Regions from separate parts of the Sorangium sp. So ce185 genome, predicted to be linked through region 1. Evidence: riboswitches for the same ligand, from Rfam matches in the RefSeq annotation. Region 1 holds a riboswitch; each other region holds the start of a gene.

Region 1 (7,051 bases):
GCCGGAGAGGCGCACGCCGGGGAGGACCTTGCGGCGCTCGACGACCTCCTCGAGCGCGTCGGCGTCGATGAGGAGGTGCGCCCGCAGGCTCCTCAATCGGCTCGTTCCTCCCGTCTCCCGTCCTCGTATGGCCTCCGCGTGCGCGTGCGCGTGTTCGCTCTGGTTCGAATGAATCGCGCACGCGCACGCGCACGAAGAAGGGAGACGGAAGACGAGAGACGGAAGACGGGAGATGAGAGACAGGAGACAGGAGACAGGAGACAGGAGACAGGAGACGGAAGACGGGAGATGAGAGACAGGAGACGGAAAACGGAGGGCGGGGAACGACGGCCGGCGCTCTTGGCCCTGGCTACTCCCAGTACAGCGTCGCCCGCCCGATCGCCGTGAACGGCCACCCCGGCGAGTAGTGGATCCCCGTGACCGCGGCCGGCTCGTACGGCAGCCTCGAGTCGCTCGCGAACTGCACCTCGCGCCACGTCGCGTCAAAGAGGTTCTGGATGTCCACGGCCGCCTCGACGTTCCTCCACCGGAGCCCCGCGTTCGCGTCGACCACCGTGAACCCCTCGGCGGTGAGCGACTCGTCCTCGGTCGCGGGCCGCGCGCCGATCGCCTTCACCCGGAGCGCCGCGAACGGCGTGAGCGCGCCGAACGCCCTGCGCACCCCGATGCCCGCGGTCAGCGTCCGCGTCGGCGCGAGCGCGACCGCGCTCCCGTTGCCGGCGTTCGCGCGGAAGCGCGCGCGGGTGAAGGTCGCGTCCACGTCGGCGAAGAGCCAGCTCCCGAGCCGGTAGCGCGCGCCGATCTCGATCCCGTAGCGCCGCGTCTCCCCCGACGCCTCGGTCTCGCCGGCGTCGCCGCTCCAGACCAGCTCGGAGTCGAGATCGAGCAGAAACCCGGCCGCGCTCAGCGAGAGGCCGCGCACGGGCGCGACCCTCGCCCCGACCTCGTAGCCCTTCGCCGGGGTGATCAGCGTCGCCGCCCCCCGGCCCAGCACCGCGCCCCGGGCGTCGTTCGAGTGGAAGCCGCGCCCGTAGTGGGCGAAGAGATCGAGCCCGCCCACCGGCGAGACGACCGCCGTGAGCTTCGGGAGCAGCTGCATCTGCCCCCGCGCGCCGCTCGACCGGTTCCCCGTCCCCTCGAGGTCCTCGCGCAGATCGTCCACGTTGACGTCGATCCACTGCCCGCGCACGCCGAGCACGAGGCGGAGCCAGCGCCGGAGCCGGGCGTCCTGCTCGACGTACACGCCGATCTGGCCCTCGTCGACGTGGGTCCGATCCCGCTCCTCGAGCCGCTCGCGCGCCTCGTCGTGGTGGAGCGACTTGTCGATCGCGTCCGCGCGGACCTGCGCGCCGAGCGAGGTCGTGAACCTCGCCCCGCGGTGCTCGATCTGCTTGCGGAACCGGAGGTCGGCGCCCAGCACGGTGCGGTCGTCGTTCTGCTCGATCGCATCGCCGTGCACCGGATCCTCGGCGAAGAACGTGAAGTTCGAGTACAGCGTGAAGCGATAGCGAAGGAAGTAAGCCATCGCGCTCAGGTCGGCGTCCCGCCACGCGGTCGATGCAGAGACCGACGCCATGTGCCGCGCGGTCGCCCCGCCCTCGGTCGGATCGACCGCGCCGAAATGATCGATGCACGGCTGTCCGAAGGCGGAGGGCGGCGGGTTCAGGCCGCCCTGCTCCCCCTCGCCGCACACGGCGCGCGCCGGGATCTGGCCGGAGCCGTACCAGGTCGAGCCGTAGGACATCCACGTCGCCTGGACCTTGCCGGTGCTGCCGAGGTCGCGCGTCGCCCTCAGGAACACGTTGAAGCGCTTGAGCCGCTCCGGGCTCTGGAACGGCCCGTCGTTCCGGTAGACCTCCGCCGCGGCCACCGCGCGCCAGTCGTCGCCGAGCTCCGGCGAGGCGATCACGAGGCCGCGCAGGATGCCGTACTGCCCCACGCCGAGCTGCGCGGAGCTCTCGTCGAGCTTCTCGGCGAAGCGGAGGTTGACGGCGCCCGCCGTGCCGAAATCGCCGATGCTCGCGTAGTAGGGCCCCTTGTAGCCGTCGAGCCCGATCACGAGCTCCGGGATCATGAAGTAGAGGTCGGTGAAGCCGTGCCCGTGGCCGTGGCTGACCAGGTTGACGGGCACCCCGTCGACGAAGAACGCGACGTCCGTCCCGTGATCGGCGTCGAAGCCGCGCAGGAAGTACTGGTTCGCCTTGCCGCCGCCGGCGTGCTGCACGGCGAAGAGCCCGGGGACCGACTCGAGGAGATCGCCCGGCCGGAGCCTCGGCCGGAGCTCGAGCTCGCGGTGCCCGACCGAGACGCGCGAGGCGGCCTCGCTCCCCGGCTTCTCCGCGTGCACCGTGACCTCGATGGGCTCTCCCTGGGCCCGCGCTGGCCGCGCGGCGGACAGCAACATCGCCAGCGCGGCGATCCGAGGGAGTCGATGGCGGTGTCCGTGGCCCTTCGTGACGTTCTCGCGCAGCATTCATGTCCTCCTTCGCGCAATCGCGCGGAGCGGCGCCGGGCCGCTCGCATCGAGCTCCACGAGGAGGAAAAAGGACGCCCACGGCGCGATGCCCTGGACCGACCTCTCGCCCCCGCGGGCGACCGAGAGGCAACGCGGGGGCGGCTCGGGATCCGGGACGTGCGCAGGGCTGCACCGGCTCGGACCTCACCGCCTCCCTCGAGGCTCCCAGGTCGAACCGGCGTCGGATGTGTCCCCGTCGCCGGGCGCGGGCAGGTCTTCGGGCTCGCGAGCGCTCCGGCCGGGCCGGCTTCCTACTGTCCACCGCTTCCCAGCCCTCATCGGGCCAGTGCGTGTCGTGGAGGTCGTTCTCGCTTACCGCTGCGGGGCAGCCCCGGAATCTCACCGGGTTCCCTATTCAGCCTGAGCGAGCGCCCAGGCACCAGCGCGGCGCGCACCCTAGGAGGATGCGCCTCCGGCTGTCAATCGCTCCCGCTCACCTCGCCCGCTCCGCGCCGCGTCCGTCGCCACGCGCCCGCCTCGCGCGGGCCCCTGCGCGCGCGGCCCGCGCGCTCCTGCCCGCGCGACGCGCCACCTGAACGCGAGCGCTCGCCGCGCGACGTCCGCGCGGGCCGAACGTTCGGGCTCTGGCGAGGATGGGCTCGCTCCTCCGTGGGTCGCGTGCTACACGGCCGCCGCCGTATATGCCGCGTAACGACCTCCGCAACATCGCCATCGTCGCCCACGTCGACCACGGGAAGACGACCCTCGTCGATCACATGCTCCGCCAGTCGGGCGCCTTCCGAGAGAACGAGGTCGTGGCCGAGCGGGTCATGGACTCGAACGACCTCGAGCGGGAGCGCGGCATCACCATCCTCGCGAAGAACACCAGCATCCGGTACCGCGGGGTCAAGATCAACATCGTCGACACGCCCGGCCACTCCGACTTCGGCGGCGAGGTCGAGCGCACCCTGATGATGGCCGACGGGGCGCTGCTCCTCGTCGACGCCGCCGAGGGCCCGCTGCCGCAGACGCGGTTCGTGCTCTCGAAGTGCCTCCAGCGCGGCTTCCCGGTCATCGTGGTCATCAACAAGATCGACCGGAGCGACGCGCGCGCCCACGAGGTGCTCTCCGAGGTGTTCGACCTCTTCTGCGATCTCGAGGCGAGCGACGCGCAGATGGACTTCTCGACGCTCTACGCGATCGCGAAGTTCGGCCAGGCCAAGCGCGAGCTCGAGCACGAGGCCAAGGACCTGGAGCCGCTCTTCGAGACCATCCTCGAGCGCGTGCCCGGCCCCTCCGGCGACCCCGACGGGCCGCTCCAGGTCATCGTCTGCAACACGACCCACGACGACTACGTGGGCCGGCTCGCGGTCGGCCGCGTGGTCCGGGGCACCGCCCGGTCCGGCGCCGACGTCGCGCTCCTCGGCGAGGGCGGCCAGTCGCGCGGCTACGTGAAGATGCTCTACGCCTACGAGGGGCTGAAGCGGGTCCCGGTCGAGAGCGCCGCCGCGGGCGAGGTGATCGCCATCGCGGGGCTCGAGTCGGTCACGATCGGCGACACGATCGCGGACCCCGCGACCCCCGAGGCGCTGCCGCGGATCGTGGTCGAGGAGCCGACGATCAAGATGAGGATCGGCGTCAACACGTCGACGTTCGCCGGCAAGAGCAAGCAGTCGAAGTACCTGACGAGCCGTCACCTGAAGGAGCGGCTCGAGCGCGAGGCGATGAAGAACCTCGCGATCCGGGTGGAGCCGACCGAGGTGCCCGACACGTTCGTGGTGCTCGGCCGCGGCGAGCTCCAGCTCGCGATCCTCGTGGAGACGATGCGGCGCGAGGGGTACGAGATGCAGCTCTCGAACCCCGAGGTCGTGACGCGCGAGATCAACGGCGAGGTGATGGAGCCGATCGAGCTCGTGGTCGTCGACGTGCCCGACACCTACGTCGGCGTGGTGACCGAGCGCCTCAGCACCCGGCGCGGCCGGATGGTGAAGATGACGAACCCCGGCTTCGGGCGCGCCCGGCTCGAGTTCCGGGTGCCGTCGCGCGGGCTCATCGGCTTCCGGGGCGAGTTCCTGACGGCGACGCGCGGGACGGGCCTGCTCAACACGATGTTCGACGGCTGGGCGCCCTGGGGCGGCCCGATGATGCGCCGCCCGACCGGCGCCATCGTCGCCGATCGCGCCGGCGTGGCGACCCCGTACGCGCTGCACCACCTCCAGCCGCGCGGCATGTTCTTCATCGTCCCCGGCGTCGAGGTCTACGAGGGGATGATCATCGGCGAGCACAACCGGCCGAACGACACCGACGTCAACGTGATCAAGGAGAAGAAGCTGTCGAACGTGCGCAACCACGGCAAGGACGAGAACGTCCTCCTGGCCAGCCCGCGGCTGCTCACGATCGAGACGGCGATGGAGTGGATCGACGGCGACGAGCTCGTCGAGGTCACGCCCGACGCGGTGCGCGTCCGCAAGAAGGTTCTCGCGTGCAACCGCCGGGAGCGCCGCGAGGACGCGATCGAGCAGGCGCAGGCCGTGGAGTGAGCGGCGAGCGCGCGCCCGGCGAGCGCGCGCCAGGCGAGCGCGCGCCCGGCGAGCGACCCCCGCCCCTGCCCGCGCCGGCGTGGACCGGTGTAGACTCCCGGGCATGAGAACGACGCTGCATTCGGCGCTCCTCGCTTCGCTCATCGCCCTCGCGGGGGCGAGCGCTTGCGGCGGGGCCGTCGTGGTCGACGGCGCCCCGGGGGGCGACGACGGCTCCGGGGGCGCCGGCGCGAGCGCGACGTCGAGCGGGCGCGCGAGCGTCGGCGCGGGCCCGCAGTCCTCGAGCTCCAGCGCGGCGGGCTCGGGCGGCGGAGCGCGGGCCTCGTGCGATTTCTTCTGCGCCCTCTTCGACGGCACCGCCTGCCCGGACCCCGGCTGTCGCGACGCCTGCGACGAGCTGCTCTCGGTGCCACGCCCTTGCAACGACCTGACCGCGCCGTTCTTCGACTGCATGGGCAGGATGGTCCAGATCCCGTCGGTCACGCGCTGCGAGCAGATCTCGGCGTGGCTCGATCCGCTGTTCGCGTGCATGCCGTCCAGCGACCCGGCGTGCGACCCCGACTTCATCTACGTGGACTGCGCGCCGTTTTACGAAGATCAGCGGGCCTGCCAGCTCAGCGAGGGCCGGTAGCGGCGGGGCGCGTCACCGGCCGGGGCGCGGCCGCGCGCCTGGCCGGAGGGCGCCTCGCAGCGGCCCGAGGGCGTCGGTGACGAACGCGACGAGCGCCTTCACGCGCGGCACCCCGCGCGTGTCGCGGTGCACCCCGAGCCAGAGCGCGCGCTCGGGCGGCGGCGACGGCGGCGAGAGCAGGCGCAGGCCCGCCGTCGCGTCGCCCAGGTAGCGCGGCAGGCAGACGAGCCCGACCCCGGCGGCCCCCATCGTCGCCTGGGCCTCGCGGCCGTTGGTGCGGGCGGCGACGCGGGCCTTCGCGGCGACGGCGCGCAGCCACGCGAGGTCGGCGACCGCCGGCGGATCGTCGCTCATCGTGACGAGGGCGTGGCCCTCGCACTGCCGGTCGAAGTCCGGCGGGCCGCGCTCGGCGAGGTAGGCCTCCGACGCGTAGAGGCCGAACCCGATGCGCGCGACCTCGCGCTGGAAGACCTCGCGGTGCTCGAACGCGGCGGGGCGAAAGGCGATGTCCGCCTCCCGCCGCGGGAGGCTCAGCCAGCGCCCGTCCGCGACGAGCTCGACGGAGATGCCGGGGTGACGCGCGAGGAAGGGGGCGAGCAGCGGCCCGAGGACGCGGGCGGCGAGCCACTCGGACGCGGTGACGCGGAGGTGGCCTGCCAGGCCGGCGTCGCGTCCGGCGGCGGCGCGCTCGGCGGCGAGCGCGCCCTGCTCCATGCGCTCGGCGTGGCCGAGCACGCTCTCGCCCGCGGCCGAGAGCGCGAACCCCGACGGCGAGCGCCGGAAGAGCTTCGCCCCGAGGCGCCGCTCGAACGCGTCGATGCGCCGCCCCACGGTCGGCTGGGTGACCTTCAACGCGCGCGCGGCGGCCGAGAGGTTGCCGTGCCTGGCGACGGCGAGGAAATAGCGCAGATCGTCCCAGTCGAGCATGGTCTTCGCGCGGGGCGCTGCTGCGCGAGAGCGCCCCGCGCCATGCACAGATGCATGACGAGTATACGGCGATGGCGGATGTCCGGGCAACGGCGGAGGGTGCATGCTCTCTCCAGGCATTCGCGCGATCGTCTCTGGCGCAGCGCTCGCGTTTCTTTGCGTGAGCTCTCTTCGTGACGCTGCGCGCGTCTCGCGCGCTCGCGCGTCTTACCCACTCCATGTCGGATGACCCGATCGAGGCCAGCATGCATTCGAGTCGTCGTACGTTTCTCCATCGCGTGGCCGGGACGGCCGCGACAGGCCTGCTGGGCTCGGCCCCGCCGGCCGTGACCGCCTCGTGCGCCGCGGAGCGCGGGCCCGCGCCGGGCCGGAAGATCAAGGCCATCGCCTTCGACGCCTTTCCGATCTTCGATCCGCGGCCGATCGCCGCGCTGGCGGAGGAGCTCTGTCCGGGCAAGGGCGCATCGCTGAGCGACGCCTGGCGCACCCGTCAATTCG
Region 2 (7,051 bases), 1.4 Mb from region 1:
CCGGCTCGTTCGCGGCGGCTCCGGGATTCGCCGTTGGCTGCGGCCGGCTTGTTTAGACGATATTCGTATGCTACGAATCTCGTACAATGTCGGACGCCTCGGAGACCGAGCAGCTGAACGCGGCGCTCCACGTGCTGCTGCTGCGGCTCAACCTGGCCCGCCTCGATCTCTGGTCGGACAAGCTCGCGGGCGTCGGCTACCTCGATCTGCACGCGATGTCGTTCGTCGAGGAGAAGCCCGACCACACGCTCGCCGAGATGCGCGCGTACCTTCAGGTCCCGCAGAGCACCCTCACGAGCATCCTCGACCGCCTGGAGCAGCGGGGCCTCGTGCGGCGCGGGGTCCACCCGACCGACAGGCGCTCCTACCTGATCGAGCTCACCAAGAAGGGGATCGAGCTCCAGCGCGAGCACCACCGCGTCGAGCGCCTGATCATGCGCAAGATCCTCGACGCCCTCCCGGACGCCGGGGAGCGCGCCCAGTTCGTCGAGCTGTTCCGCAAGATCGCCAGCAAGGTGTGAGCCGGCGCGGAGGGGCCGCGGCGGCGCTCTCGCGCTCATTTGTACGATATTCGTACTTTACTAAATAAGTAAAATAGGAGGTTCGTATGTCGAAGCCGCGGGTGAGGGTCGCGATCATCGGGGGTGGGATCGGCGGCTTGACCGCCGCGCAGGTGCTCCTGCGCGCGGGGCACGAGGTGACGTGCTTCGAGCAGGCGGCCGAGCTCCGGGAGGTCGGCGCCGGCATTCAGGTGGGGCCCAACGCCTCACGCGTCCTCCACCGCCTCGGCCTGGCGGAGCCGCTCGCGAAGGTCGCGGTGCAGCCCGTCGCCGTCGAGATCAAGCGCTGGGACACGGGGCGGGTGCTGAGCGCGATCCCCGGCAACCCGGAGATCTCGCGGCGCTACGGCGCGCCGTACTACACGATGCACCGCGCCGATCTGCACGCTGCGCTGCGCGCGGGGGTGCCGGACGCGGCGCTGCGCCTCGGCGCGCGGTGCGTGGGCGTGACCCACGGGGAGCGGGAGGCGATCGCCCGCTTCGCGGACGGGTCGACCCACGCGGCCGACGCGGTGATCGGCGCCGACGGGATCCGCTCCCAGATCCGCCGCAGCCTCAGCGACGATGCGCCGCGCTTCTCGGGGCACGTCGCCTGCCGCGTGCTCGTCCCCGCCGCGCGGGTCCCGGCGCTCGCATCGCCGCCCACCGTGCGCATCTGGCTGGGGCCCGGCCAGCACATGGTCTGTTACCCGGTGTCGGGCGGGAGCCTCCTGAACCTCGCCACCGCGATGCCCTCGCGCTCCCCGGCGGCGGAGTCGTGGATCCGCGAGGGGCGCCGCGAAGATGCCCTCGAGAGCCTCGCCGGCTGGCACGAGGATCTCCGCGCGATCATGAACGCGGCCGACGGGACGCTGGAGCTGCCGCTCTACGACCGGGCCGCCCTCGCTCGACTCGGGGAAGGGCGGGTCACGCTGCTCGGCGACGCCGCGCATCCGATGCTCCCCTTCTTCGCGCAGGGCGCAGCGCAGGCGATCGAGGACGCCTGGGTGCTCGGCCGCTGCCTCGAAGGGATCGCCCCCGAGGGCGTGGCGGGCGCCCTCCGCCTCTACGAGCGGGCGCGCGCGCGCCGCGCGGCGCAGATCCAGCGCCTGTCGGTGCGCAACGGGAAGCTCTTCCAGCTGCCGGACGGCCTGCGCCAGCGGGGGCGCGATCTCCTGCTCAGGAGGCTGTCGCTCGAGAGCTTCGACTGGCTGTACGGCTACGACGTGACCTCCGCGCCGATCGATTCGGAGCGAACCAACGACGGAGGCTGGGGATGGAGGATGGGCCGCAGCGCACCGAGCCGGCCATCCCCCCATGGCTCGTGAAACACCGGCGCTGCCGGATGCCGAAAGGGGACCGTCCGCCCGCGCGGGCTTGAGGCACGGATCGCGCAGGAGCGCGGCGCGACAGCGCCCTGCCTCGCCCCGCCTCACTGCATGATGTCGTCGACGAGCCGCGCCACCAGCCGGTCGCCGAGCAGGTGCTCCTCCACGAGGTCCTTCGCGTCCTCCTCGCGGACGCCGCGGTACCACACGCCGTCCGGGTAGACGGCGACCGTCGGCCCCTCGCCGCAGCGCCCCATGCACGACGTCTTCGTCACGCGGATCTGCTGCTGCTGGCCGGCCTGCTTCACGCCGCGGCGCAGCGACTCGAGCAGCGCCAGGCTGCCGCGGTCCACGCAGTCGGCGTTGCCGCAGACGAGCACGTGCTTGCGCAGCGGGCGGTGGGCGTGCGGGTGGTTCGACGCCTGCGTGTGCGTGAGCGTGTGGCGCACGCTGTAGAGCATCGCCTTGAGCCCGCCGACCTCCCGGGCGAGCCCCGGCAGGGCCGTGCGGTACATGCACGTGTCGCAGGGGAGGGGAGCCTCGCCGGCGAGCGCCTGGCGCGCGCGCTCGTCGATCAGCCCCGACAGCGCGCTCGACCGGCCGAGGTGCGGCGCGAGCGACGCGCGGATCCACGGGTACGTCGACGCGAAGCGGTCGACCTGCTCGGCGAGCTTCGTCATGAGCCGGCCGGCGAAGAGGAAGTAGGGGAGGACGACGACGCGCTCGGGCCGCTGGCGCGCGACGCGCTCCAGCGTCTCCTCGACCGAGGGCCGCGTGACGCCGATGAAGGTCGGCTCGACCAGGAGCAGCCCCCGGCCCTCGCCGATGAGGCGCGTCATCTTGCAAAAATCGCCGTTCGCGTCCGGGTCGCTGGACCCGCGCCCCACCACGACGAGCGCCGTCCGGGCGCGCGCCGCCGGGTCGTCCGGCAGCGCGGACGCGGCGCGCTCGAACGCGAGCTCCGCGAGCGCCGGGTGCACGCCGAGGTGCCGCGCCGCCGAGAAGCGCACGCCCGGGTGCGCCGCCCGCGCCTGCTCGAGCGCCAGGGGGATGTCGTTCTTCACGTGCCCGGCCGCGAACAGGAACAGCGGCACGACCGCCACCCGCGACACCCGCGCCGCGAGCGCCGCGAGCGCGTCGGCGAGGTACGGCGTCGCGAGCTCGATGTAGCCGTGCTGCACCACGAGCCCGGGCCGCGACGCGCCGTAATCGGCGACGAGCGCCTCGAACTCGGCGTTCGACGCGGCGTCGCGGCTGCCGTGGCCGATCAGCAGGAGCCCTTCGTCATGCATGCGAGCGCCTCCTCCAGGGTGAGCGGGAGCATTGCGCGGCCCCGCGGGTCGAGCGGCTCGGCCGGGCCCAGCCGGGTCCAGAGCTCCGCGACCCACGGCCGCCTGAGCCGCGCCCGCGCGAGGAGCTCGCCGGCCGCGAACACCTCCCGCGGCGGCCCGTCCGCGAGCACCTGCCCGTCGCCGAGCAGCACCGCGCGCGTCGCGAACAGCGGCACGAGGTCGACCGCGTGCGTCGCGGCGACCAGCGTGGTCCCCTGCTGCTCCGAGAGCGCGCGCAGCGTCCGGCACAGGGAGAGCTCGCCCTCCGGGTCGAGCCCCGCGGTCGGCTCGTCGAGCAGCAGCACGCGCGGCTGCATCGCGAGCATCCCGGCGATGCACGCGCGCTTGCGCTCGCCGAAGCTCAGCGCCTCGATCGCGCGGCCGGCGAGGTGCGCGATCTGCACGGCCGAGAGCGCCGCCTCGGCGCGGCGCCGCGCCTCGGGCGCGGGCAGGCCCAGGTTCCGCGGGCCGAACAGGACGTCGTCGAGGAGCGTCGCGCCGAGCAGCTGGTCGTCCGGGTCCTGGAGCACGAGCGCGGCGCCCGCGGCCACGGCGTCCGAGGGCGAGCCCACGCGGCGGCCGGAGATCTCGACGCTGCCGCCGGGCGCGGGGAGGAGCCCGACGAGCGTCCGGAGCAGCGCGGTCTTGCCGGCGCCGTTGCCGCCGAGCACCGCCACCGACTCGCCCTCGGCGACGTCGAGGCGCACGTCGCGCAGCGCGGGCTCGGCGCCGCGGTAGCCCACCCTGGGCGCGCGGAGGGCGATCGCGCTCATCCCGCCGCTCCGGCGGCGACGCTGAGGCCGAGGGCCGCGAGGGCGAGGGCGGCGAACGCGAGGTTCGCGGCGGGCGCGCTCGGCCGGCGGTCGGCGACGGGGAGCTCCCCGCGGTAGCCGCGGAGCTGCATGGCGACGGCGGCGTGCTCGGAGCGCTCCAGGGTCCTGAGCGCCACGACGCCCGCGACGGCGCCGGCCGAGCGCGCGGCGGCGCCTGGGCGCGCGAACCCGCCGCGGAGCGCGGCGGCGCTCCACGCGCTGTCGGCGGCGCGCTGGAGCACGCCGGCGAAGCGCCGCGCGAGCGCGAGCAGCTCGACGAGGGCCGCGGGCGCGCCGAGCCCGGCGAGCGCCGCCTCGATCTCGGCCGGCGCGGCGGCGCTCGAGAGCCACCGGAGCACCGCGGCGGCCGCGAGGACGCGCGCGGCGATGGCCGCGGCGCGGCGGGCGCCGTCGCGCGCGATCGCGTCGAGCGGGAACGGCGCGCCCGCGAGGAGCGGCTCGCCCGGGGTGAGCGCGAGCGCGAGGGCCGCGGCGACCCCTCCGAGCCACGCGGCGGGCGCGAAGGCGCGCAGGATGGCGCCGGCGGTCACGCCCTGGAGGGCGAGGGCCGCGCACGCGACGGCGAGCAGCGCGGCCGGCGTCCAGGGCGAGCGCGCGCCCGCGGCGACGCAGCACGCGGCCACGGCGGCCCCGAGGCGGAGCCGGGGATCCACGTCGCGGAGCCGCGCGGGGGGGTCAATCCGCACGGAGCCCGTCGCCGCCGGGCTTGCCGGCGGGCTGGCCGGCGCGCTCCACGAAGAGCACGCGCGAGAAGTAGCCCAGGGCGAAGCCGGAGAGGAGCCCTGCCCAGAGGAAGGCGAAGAGCAGGAGGTCGCCCTCGAGGCCCGCGAACAGCGGCCCCGTGTCGTGGCGGCCGGCGTCCTCGGCGACGCGGCGGACGACGGCCTCGTCGACCCCGTCCCACGAGGCGTCGCCGCACGCGGCGAGCCAGAGCGCGGCGGCGGCCAGCAGCGCGCGCTGCGCGGCCCGCCGCGTCACGACGCCCCCGCGGGGAGCGGGACGACCTGGAGCCGCTCGAGGATGTCGGGCCGCCGGGCGCGCAGGAAGACGAGCGCTCCCGCGGTCATGGCGCCCTCGAGCAAACCGAGCGGCAGCTGGGTGGGGACGAAGGCCAGGGCGACGCCGGTGAACATGGATCCCACCGACCCGTCGCCCGCGAGCCCGAGCGCGAGCTCGAGGGCCGTGGTCGCGTACGTGGCCCAGTCGGACGTCACGCCGGCGAGGAACCCCGCGACCCAGAGGCTCGCGCCGCAGCGCCGCGCGAGCCGGAAGACGAGGTATCCGGTGAACGCGCCCGCGATGCCCATCGACGCGACGTCGGCGCCGAGCGTGGTGAGCCCGCCGTGCGCGAGGAAGAGGGCCTGGATGAGGAGCGCCACCACCGTGACGAGGACGGTCATCCAGGGGCCGATGAGCACCGCGGCGAGCCCGGTGCCGCACGGGTGGGAGCAGGTCCCTGCGGTCGGCACCGGCACGGGCATGCACGAGATCGCGAAGACGGCGGCGGCGACGAGGCCGACGAACGGCTTGTAGAAGGCGTCGTCCCGGGTGCGGCGCCGGAGCAGGTGGAGGGCGACGGCGACGAAGGGCAGGGCGAGCGCGTTCCAGACCGCGCACCAGCCGAGCGGCAGGACGCCTTCCGCGAGGTGCATCGCGGCCGCGGGCCGGGGCGCGAGCAGCGTCGCGAGGAGCACGGCGGCGATGGACACAGCGCGGCCGTGAAGACCGATTTCGGCGCTCCGGGTGAAGTCCGCACCCGAACGCCACGAAGACGTGCGCAAGCTGCACCTCGTGGGGGGCTCGGGTAGGTCTCCCGGCTGATGGGTTCAGGGGGCCTTTCGGGCTCCCAGCGCCGCGTCCACCTTCCCAGGCCTCATCAGAGGCCCAGTGGTCTTTGGAGGCGGCTCCCCACTCACGGTGGCGGTACCGCGCCGGTTTCGCACCGGCTTCCCTGTTATGCCCAGAGGGCACCCGAGGTGTGGATTGTCAGATGGATGCTCGGTAGTCCCGTTTCGCGCCCGGCGTCAAGGACGTCGCGCCGCGGCCGTGGGGCAGGCGCTCGCCCTGCGGCGGCTGCCCCGCGGCCGCGGCGCGCGCTGGCGTGTTCGCGGCGGCCGTCTGGCGGCGCGCGCTGGCGCGTTCGCGGCGGCCGTCTGGCGGCGCGCGCCGGCGCGTTCGCGGCGGCCGTCTGGCGGCGCGCGCTGGCATGTTCGCGGCGGCCGTCTGGCGGTGCGCGCTGGCGCGTTCGCGGCGGCCGTCTGGCGGCGCGCGCTGGCGCGTCTCACGCCGGAACGAGCTCCGTGATGAGCCGCGCGCGCGGGCTACCGCCGCGGGCCGTCCAGCGCGTCGCGGGCCGCCGAGCGCTCCCGGCGTCCGGAGGTCCGGCGCGGCGGAGGGGCGCGCTGTACCGCGCCCGGGTTCACGGCATTGCGAGCGGCCGGTCAGCCGCTGCCGCGGTGTCCACCGCGTGTGGTGCCGTCCTGCCGAGCCGACAGGCTGCGCTGCGCGCGCTCGCGCCCTCCGGGTGCAACGTGGCTTCCGCGAAATTGACCGAGACGCACGCGGACAAGCTTCCTCGAAAAAGCTGCAAGCGATGTGCTTCTGTGGTTAAAGTCTCTTTACTTGTTCATCCCGGGATCGCCGCTCGCTCCCCGGGGGCCCGCTCGGAGCGTGCGCCGCCCCGCGCGTGCGGCGCACGTTCCGGTGATTTTCTCGCTGCAGTGTGCTTTGTTCGTCCTGGCTCTTTACTTGTGAGCAAGTGTTCCGTGCCAGGCTCGCTTCGTCGCGGAGCCTGGCGTGAACGGCGGCGGGCTCTCGTGTTCTCTTTTCGAGGGCGCGGCGAGCGACTCCGCCGGACGCTGCTCCGGCGCGGGTATGCCCGGCTCGAACGCGCATTCGCGAAAATCGGCGACGTGCGCGCTGCGCTGTCACCTGGCTGTCATCGTGCCGGTAGCAATTCGCTCATCCGCGTGCAGCGGTTGCACTTTGTTATCGACAACCAGCTTCCGGGTGCCACACTC
Region 3 (7,051 bases), 4.4 Mb from region 1:
CCGGCTGCGAGGCTTTCCATTACGTGATCATGCGCCCGCCGCATGGCGAGGGCGGCGCCAAGCACATGCACCTGCGGTACGGAGACGCCGAGTCGAGCTTCACCCAGCTGCTCGACATGAGCCAAGGCGACGAGCAGGACGCCGACGCGTGCAACCCCTGGTGGAGCGCGTACTGCTCGGCCGGGATCGAGGGTTGCGGCGGCTGAGCCTGGGTGAAGATCAGCGGCAGATCCGGCTGCCTCGGGCTCGACCTCGCGCGCTTCCTGAACGAGCGCGGACTCGGGATCGTGTCGCTGGCACGACATTCTTCTCTCGTGGCAGACGTTCATCAGCACGGCCGTAAGCGATAGGCGCACATCATCGCGGCGGTCCGGAGGCAAGGGCGCGCGGCCCGCGCCGCCTCAGCGCCTCGCGGAGCTGCCGCTGAGGAGCCGCTCGACCTCCGCCTCGTGCTCGGGGCACCCGCGGGCGAGGAGCACGATCATCGAGGAGCCGTCGTCCCGCGCCTCACGCGCGAGCACGAACTGGGCGGAGGTCTCGAGCCGCGCGCCGCGCGCGCTCGGGTCCTCCGGCGTCACGCGCACCCGCGCGGCCATAAGCAACCCCTGATGGAACTCGAAGCGCGCGGAGACGGGCGCCCTGGCGGGCGCCGCCTCGCCCCGCGACCACTCGATCGAAGGCCCGACGCAGCCCGGGGCCTCGCCCCAGCGGCCGGCCGGCCCAGCGTCGAAGCGCCGGACGACCTCGCTCGCCGTCATCCCGAGCTCGATCCCATGGATGGCGAAGGCGCCGGTCGCCGGCGGAGCGAAGGAGAGCGCCGTGAGGGTGACGATCCCCAGCGCCGCGGCGATGAACGCGGCGCCGAGCGAGCCGCCCCCCATCCACGCGCCCCGCCCTGCAGTCGGCTCACCTGCGCTTTTCGACCCGCGTAAGGACACGGCGCGCGTCCTCCGTCTCGTAGAAGTCGAAGGCGATGCGGTCGCCGACCTCGATGCCGTCGAGCTGCGACGGGCTCTGGGGCTCGAACGACATCGTCATCGCGCCCATGTAGCCCGGGATGTCGTCGTGCGCGATGTTGACGTAGGCCCGCCCCGGGCCGAGCGAGCGGACGGCGCCCGTCGCGTGGTGGACGCGCGGAGCGGCGGTGGACGCCTTCGAGCACGAGAGCGTGAGGCTCGTCGAGATCGCCGCCCCGAGCAGCAGGGACCGCGCGAGGTGCGCGGCTCGGAGGCGAGAGCGCATCGTTCGATTCATGTCAGCTCCTTCGAGGCCAGTCGCTCCGCGTCGCGGACGAGCTCGTTCATTCGTTCATCATCGCCGATCTGGTAGTAGCCACGGATACGGCCCTGCCCATCGACAAGGACGAACCATTCCCCGTGCATGATCGCGCCGAGCCCGGCCGACGGGTCGGCTCGCTCGAAGCGCACCTTGAATCCCTTCACCACGACGCGGTTCAGCTCCTCGCTCCGGCCGGAGAGGAACGACCAGGCGCCGCGGCCGCTGCTGTAGCGCGCCGCGTACGAGCGCAGCACGTCGGGTGTATCGTTCTCCGGATCCAGCGTGATCGAGATCAGGTGGATGGGGAGCGCCTGTCCGCGCGCCTCGCCGCGCTGGGCCAGCCGCTCCTGGAACGCCGCCATCTGCGCCGAGAGCCTCGGGCACGACACGGGACAGCTCGCATAGAAGAAGTCGACGATCAGCGTCTGACCGCGGAGCGACTCCCGCGTGACGGGGCGGCCGTCCTGGTCCGTCATCGAGAACGGCGGCATCTCGCCGAGCACGGGCGGCGAGGCGGGCGCCTCGCGCGCGCGCGACACCGCACCGAAGACGGCGAGCCCCGCGAGCGCAGAGACCCAGAGCCCGATCTGCACCGGCCGGAGCCGCCCGCGCCGGCGGGCCGGCGCTCCATCGCCGGCCGAGGATGACCCAGGAGACGTGGAGCAGAGAACCTCGTTTGGCATGCGCGCGACAGTAGGAGTTGCAAGGTGGCGCGGGCAATGCGTCACGGTGTCGCATCCCCTCGAACGATGCAGCGATATCTCGGCCTTTGGCGAGCCCGTGGCGGCGCGGGGATGAGCGCGACATCGTGTCGCAGGGCCCTTGCGGCCGCGCGCGCTAGCCTATCTCACCATGATCCAGCGAGAGCGCGGCGCGTTGGCGGATGACCCGGCCCATTCCACTCACGGCGCGCGCGCGGTGGGCTCGCCCCTGCGTCTCCGGCTTCTGCGGGGCTCGCGCGGGCGCCGCGCGGCGGCGCTGGCCGCCGCCATCGCGGGCGTCGCGCTCAGCGGCAGGGCCGAGCCGGCGACGCCCGGCGAGGCCGCCACCGAGCTCGTCGACTCGACCCCCGCGCCCGGCGAGAAGGCGCTCGCGGCGCGCCTGCTCGCGCCTTGTTGCTGGAATCAGACGCTCGATGTGCACGAATCCCCGGTAGCGAGCGATCTTCGTCGCGAGATCCGCGCCCGCCTCCGCCGGGGAGAGGCCGTCGACGCGATCGAACAGGACCTCGTCGTTCGTTATGGCGACCGCCTCCGCGCGGCGCCTTCGTCCGGCGTCCTCGGCAAGGTCGCGCTGGCATTGATGCTGGGCATCGCGGCGACCTTCCTCGGGGTCTTCGCCCTGCTGCGCTCGTGGAGGCGCGGCGCCGCGCAGCCAACCCCGCCGAGCGGCGCCGCCGCGGCGGCCGTTCGCGACGAGGTTGACGAGTATGACGAGCGCCTCGACGACGAGCTCCGGGCGCGCGACGCGTGAGCGCACCTTGCGCCGGGAGCCGGTCGTCGCTCGCCTCGTCCGGCTCCCACCACAACATCTCGCTTGACCTGCGCCTCGCACCGCAATATGTAGTGCCTCGTGTTGGTGCCCTTGGCTTCGGCCCAGGGCTCAAAAGGGAACCCGGTGCGAATCCGGGGCTGCCCCGCAGCGGTAAGCGAGAACGATCTCCACGACGCGCACTGGCCCTCGGGCTGGGAAGCGGTGGACCGTAGGAAGCCGGCGAGAGCCGGAGCGCTCGCGAGCCCGAAGACCTGCCAACATCCTGCGTCGGGGAGACATCCCGCGCCGGTTTGACCTGGAAGCCTCGAGGGAGGCGGGGAGGTCCGAGCTGGCGCTGATTCTCGCGCTCGTCCCGGTTCCGACCCCCTCCCGCGTTGTCTTCCTTTCGTCCGCGGGGGCGAGCGGTCGGTCCGAGGGCTCTCTCCAGGAGAGCCTGCGCGCTCGCGCGCATCGGCTGGCTTCTTCGCTCTCGCGATCTCGACGCGAGCGGTCCGGGACCGCTCCGAACGAAGCTCGACGAGGAGGATTGCCATGCTGAGCGACACGGTGACGACGGGCAACGGCGCGGCGCCGTCGCGGGTGCGGAGCGCGAGGGGCGGAGGCGCGGAGGAGGCGCTCCCGCACACGACGATGCGGGTGAAGAAGCGCGACGGGTCGAGCGAGCCCGTCGACGTCAACAAGATCGTCCGGGCCGTGAGCCGCTGCTGCGCGGCGCTGTCCGACGTGGACGCGCTCCGCGTCGCCACAAAGACCATCAGCGGACTCTACGACGGCGCGACGACGCGGGAGCTCGACAAGCTCTCCATCCAGACCGCGGCGTCGCTCATCGCCGAGGAGCCCCAGTATGCGAAGCTCGCGGCGCGCCTGCTCGCCACCTATATCGACAAGGAGGTCCGCAACCAGGAGATCCACGCCTTCTCGCAGTCCGTCGCCGCCGGGCGGCGGCTCGGCCTCATCAACGAGCGGCTCCACGGCTTCGTGGCGCAGAACGCCCGCAAGCTGAACGACGCGATCGAGCCGGGGCGCGATCACGAGCTCGAGTATTTCGGGCTGCGGACCCTCTACGATCGCTACCTCCTCAAGCACCCCGAGACGCGCCTCGTCATCGAGACGCCGCAGCAGTTCTTCCTGCGCGTCGCCTGCGCGCTGTCCGAGACGGCGGCGCAGGCCATCGAGCTTTATCAGACCTTCTCCTCGCTCGACTACCTCCCGAGCTCGCCCACGCTGTTCAACGCCGGGACGGCCCACGAGCAGCTCTCGAGCTGCTTCCTCCTCGACTCGCCCGAGGACCACCTCGAGACCATCTACCAGCGCTACACCGACGTCGCGATGCTCTCGAAGTTCTCGGGGGGTATCGGCCTCGCCTATCACCGCGTGCGGTCCCGCGGCTCGCTCATCGAGAGCACCAACGGGCACTCGAGCGGGATCGTGCCGTGGCTCAAGACGCTCGACGCGTCCGTCGCGGCCGTGAACCAGGGCGGCAAGCGCAAGGGCGCCTGCTGCGTGTACCTCGAGCCGTGGCACGCCGACGTCGAGGAGTTCCTCGCGCTGCGCGACAATACGGGCGACGAGGCCGCGCGCACGCACAACCTGAACCTCGCCAACTGGGTCCCGGACCTGTTCATGAAGCGGGTCGAGGCGGACGGCGAATGGAGCCTGTTCGATCCCAAGGACGTGCCCGATCTCTGCGACCTCTACGGCGACGAGTTCGAGCGCCGTTATGCCGAGGCCGAGGGGGCGGGGCTCGCCAAGAAGACGATGAAGGCGCGCGAGCTCTACGCGCGGATGATGCGGACGCTCGCGCAGACCGGCAACGGCTGGATGACGTTCAAGGACAAGGCGAACCGCGCCTGCAACCAGACGGCGCTGCCGGGCCGGGTCGTGCACCTCTCGAACCTCTGCACCGAGATCCTGGAGGTGACCTCGAAGGAGGAGACGGCGGTCTGCAATCTCGGCTCGATCAACCTCGCGCGCCACACGGTCGCGCGCGCGGACGGCACCGTCGCGTTCGATTTCGACAAGCTCGCCCGCACGGTGCGGACGGCGATCCGCCAGCTCGACCGCGTCATCGACCTCAACTACTATCCCATCGATTCTACGCGGCGCTCGAACCTCCGCTGGCGGCCCGTGGGGCTCGGGCTCATGGGCTTGCAGGACGTGTTCTTCCAGATGCGCCTGCCCTTCGACGCCGGGGCCGCGCGGGAGCTCTCGAGGCGGATCTCCGAGGAGGTGTATTATCACGCGCTCTCGACGTCCGCGGACCTCGCCGCCGAGAAGGGGCGCCACCCGGCCTTCGACGAGACGCGCGCGGCGCGCGGCGAGCTCCAGCTCGACGCGTGGGGGGTCGTGCCGGAAGACGCGGCGCGCTGGGAGGCGCTCCGCGCGCGCGTCCGCGCCGAGGGGCTGCGGAACTCGCTGCTCGTCGCGATCGCGCCGACCGCCACGATCGCCTCGATCGCGGGCTGCTACGAGTGCATCGAGCCGCAGGTGTCGAACCTGTTCAAGCGCGAGACGCTGTCCGGGGACTTCCTGCAGGTGAACCGTTACCTCGTCGCGGAGCTCAAGCGGCGCGGCGCCTGGAACGACGCGGTGCGCGCCCGGCTCAAGCTCGCCGAGGGCTCGGTCCAGGGGCTCGAGGGGCTGCCGGAGGAGGTCCGCGCCGTGTACCGGACGGCGTGGGAGATCCCGATGCGCTCGCTCATCGACATGGCCGCGGAGCGCGGCGCCTTCATCGACCAGAGCCAGTCGCTGAACCTCTTCGTCGAGAACCCCACCATCGGCCAGCTCTCGAGCATGTACTTCCACGCATGGAAGAAGGGGCTCAAGACGACCTATTACCTGCGCTCGCGCCCCGCGACGCGCATCGCCAAGACCACCGTGGACGCGGCGCCGGACCTCGCGCCTCTGCCGGCGAAGGCAGCCGCGGACGTGGCGTGCGCGCTCGAGAACCCCGAGGCGTGCGAGGCCTGCCAGTGAGCCGCGTGAGCCGCCCCGCGCGCCTGCTCGACCCGGGCCTCTGCCTCACGCTGCGCCCGATGGCCTATCCGGCCTTCTTCGACATGTACCGCGCCGCCATCAAGAACACGTGGACGGTCGAGGAGGTCGATTTCTCGACGGACGTGGGCGACCTGCGGAGGATGACCGGCGCCGAGCGCCACCTCGTGCAGCGCCTCGTCGCGTTCTTCGCCACCGGAGACTCCATCGTGGCGAACAACCTCGTGCTCAACCTGTACAGGCACATCAACGCCCCCGAAGCGCGGATGTACCTGTCGCGGCAGCTCTATGAAGAGGCGCTGCACGTCCAGTTCTACCTGACGCTCCTCGACACGTACATCCCCGATCCGGAGGACCGCCACCGCGCCTTCGCCGCCGTCGAGAGCATCCCGTCGATCCGGAAGAAGGCCGACTTCTGCATGCGCTGGCTCGACTCCATCGCGTCGCTGGATCGGCTGGAGTCGCGCGCCGAGAGGCGGCAGTTCCTCCTGAACCTCGTCTGCTTCGCCGCGTGCGTCGAGGGGCTCTTCTTCTTCGGCGCGTTCGCGTACGTGTACTTCCTGCGCTCGCGCGGCCTGCTGCACGGGCTCGCCGCGGGGACGAGCTGGGTGTTCCGCGACGAGAGCGCGCACATGCGCTTCGCCTTCGAGGTCGTGAGCGCGGTGCGGCGCGAGGAGCCCGAGCTCTTCGACGCCGGCCTCTCGCGATCCATCCTCGACATGATGGATGAGGCCATCGACTGCGAGGCCCAGTTCGCGGAGGATCTGCTCGGCGCCGGCGTCGCGGGCCTGTCGGCGCGCGACGTGCGCGGCTACCTCGAGTTCTGCGCGGACCAGCGGCTCGTCACGCTCGGCATGCCGAGGCGCTACGGGGCGAAGAACCCGCTGTCCTTCATGGATCTGCAGGACGTCCAGGAGGTCACGAATTTCTTCGAGCGCCGCGTGTCGGCGTATCAGGTCGGCGTCTCCGGGGACGTCGTCCTCGACGCGTCCTTCTGACGCCGAGCGGATCGAGGTCGGGCCCCCCTCGCGGTCCCTGTAAGCGAGGCCGCTCCCCACCTCCACGCCGGCACGTCAAGCTTTCTGTAGTTCAGCGCACATCTCAGACGCGACCTTGCTGGTCTCCATGCGCGGCGCTCGCCTCGGCGACCTGACGCGACCTGGACGCCCGCTGCACCGGCCCGTCCCCAGGCCCACGTGCGAGCGGGCCCCGGGCCGGCATCGGGAAATCTTGACAGTTCTTATTGAACGTGGCATCAGTCATTTGAAACTGATTTTCCTTATCA

Evidence for each region. Region 1 has a riboswitch for cobalamin ahead of WMF26_RS07105 (TonB-dependent receptor). Riboswitches for the same ligand answer to the same signal wherever they lie in the genome.
Region 2: linked by a shared signal. The riboswitch ahead of WMF26_RS02305 (energy-coupling factor ABC transporter permease) and the one ahead of WMF26_RS07105 (TonB-dependent receptor) in region 1 are both predicted to bind cobalamin.
Region 3: linked by a shared signal. The riboswitch ahead of WMF26_RS23100 (ribonucleoside-diphosphate reductase subunit alpha) and the one ahead of WMF26_RS07105 (TonB-dependent receptor) in region 1 are both predicted to bind cobalamin.

What each region holds. Positions count from the first base shown of each region.
Region 1 is NZ_CP150316.1:1,940,911-1,947,961, reverse strand. Features, by position in the region: gene WMF26_RS07105 (TonB-dependent receptor) at 350-2,473, opposite strand; cobalamin riboswitch at 2,707-2,914, opposite strand; gene typA (translational GTPase TypA) at 3,109-4,995, shown strand; gene WMF26_RS07095 (hypothetical protein) at 5,099-5,626, shown strand; gene WMF26_RS07090 (LysR family transcriptional regulator) at 5,639-6,553, opposite strand; gene WMF26_RS07085 (haloacid dehalogenase type II) at 6,832-7,051, shown strand, end outside.
Region 2 is NZ_CP150316.1:587,310-594,360, forward strand. Features, by position in the region: gene WMF26_RS02275 (MarR family winged helix-turn-helix transcriptional regulator) at 87-521, shown strand; gene WMF26_RS02280 (FAD-dependent monooxygenase) at 608-1,867, shown strand; gene WMF26_RS02285 (CbiX/SirB N-terminal domain-containing protein) at 1,972-3,159, opposite strand; gene WMF26_RS02290 (energy-coupling factor ABC transporter ATP-binding protein) at 3,135-3,971, opposite strand; gene WMF26_RS02295 (CbiQ family ECF transporter T component) at 3,968-4,717, opposite strand; gene WMF26_RS02300 (hypothetical protein) at 4,707-5,009, opposite strand; gene WMF26_RS02305 (energy-coupling factor ABC transporter permease) at 5,006-5,740, opposite strand; cobalamin riboswitch at 5,818-6,021, opposite strand.
Region 3 is NZ_CP150316.1:6,292,727-6,299,777, forward strand. Features, by position in the region: gene WMF26_RS23075 (hypothetical protein) at 1-206, shown strand, start outside; gene WMF26_RS23080 (hypothetical protein) at 402-881, opposite strand; gene WMF26_RS23085 (copper-binding protein) at 907-1,254, opposite strand; gene WMF26_RS23090 (SCO family protein) at 1,251-1,871, opposite strand; gene WMF26_RS23095 (cytochrome c-type biogenesis protein) at 2,131-2,751, shown strand; cobalamin riboswitch at 2,838-3,045, shown strand; gene WMF26_RS23100 (ribonucleoside-diphosphate reductase subunit alpha) at 3,304-5,748, shown strand; gene WMF26_RS23105 (ribonucleotide-diphosphate reductase subunit beta) at 5,808-6,764, shown strand.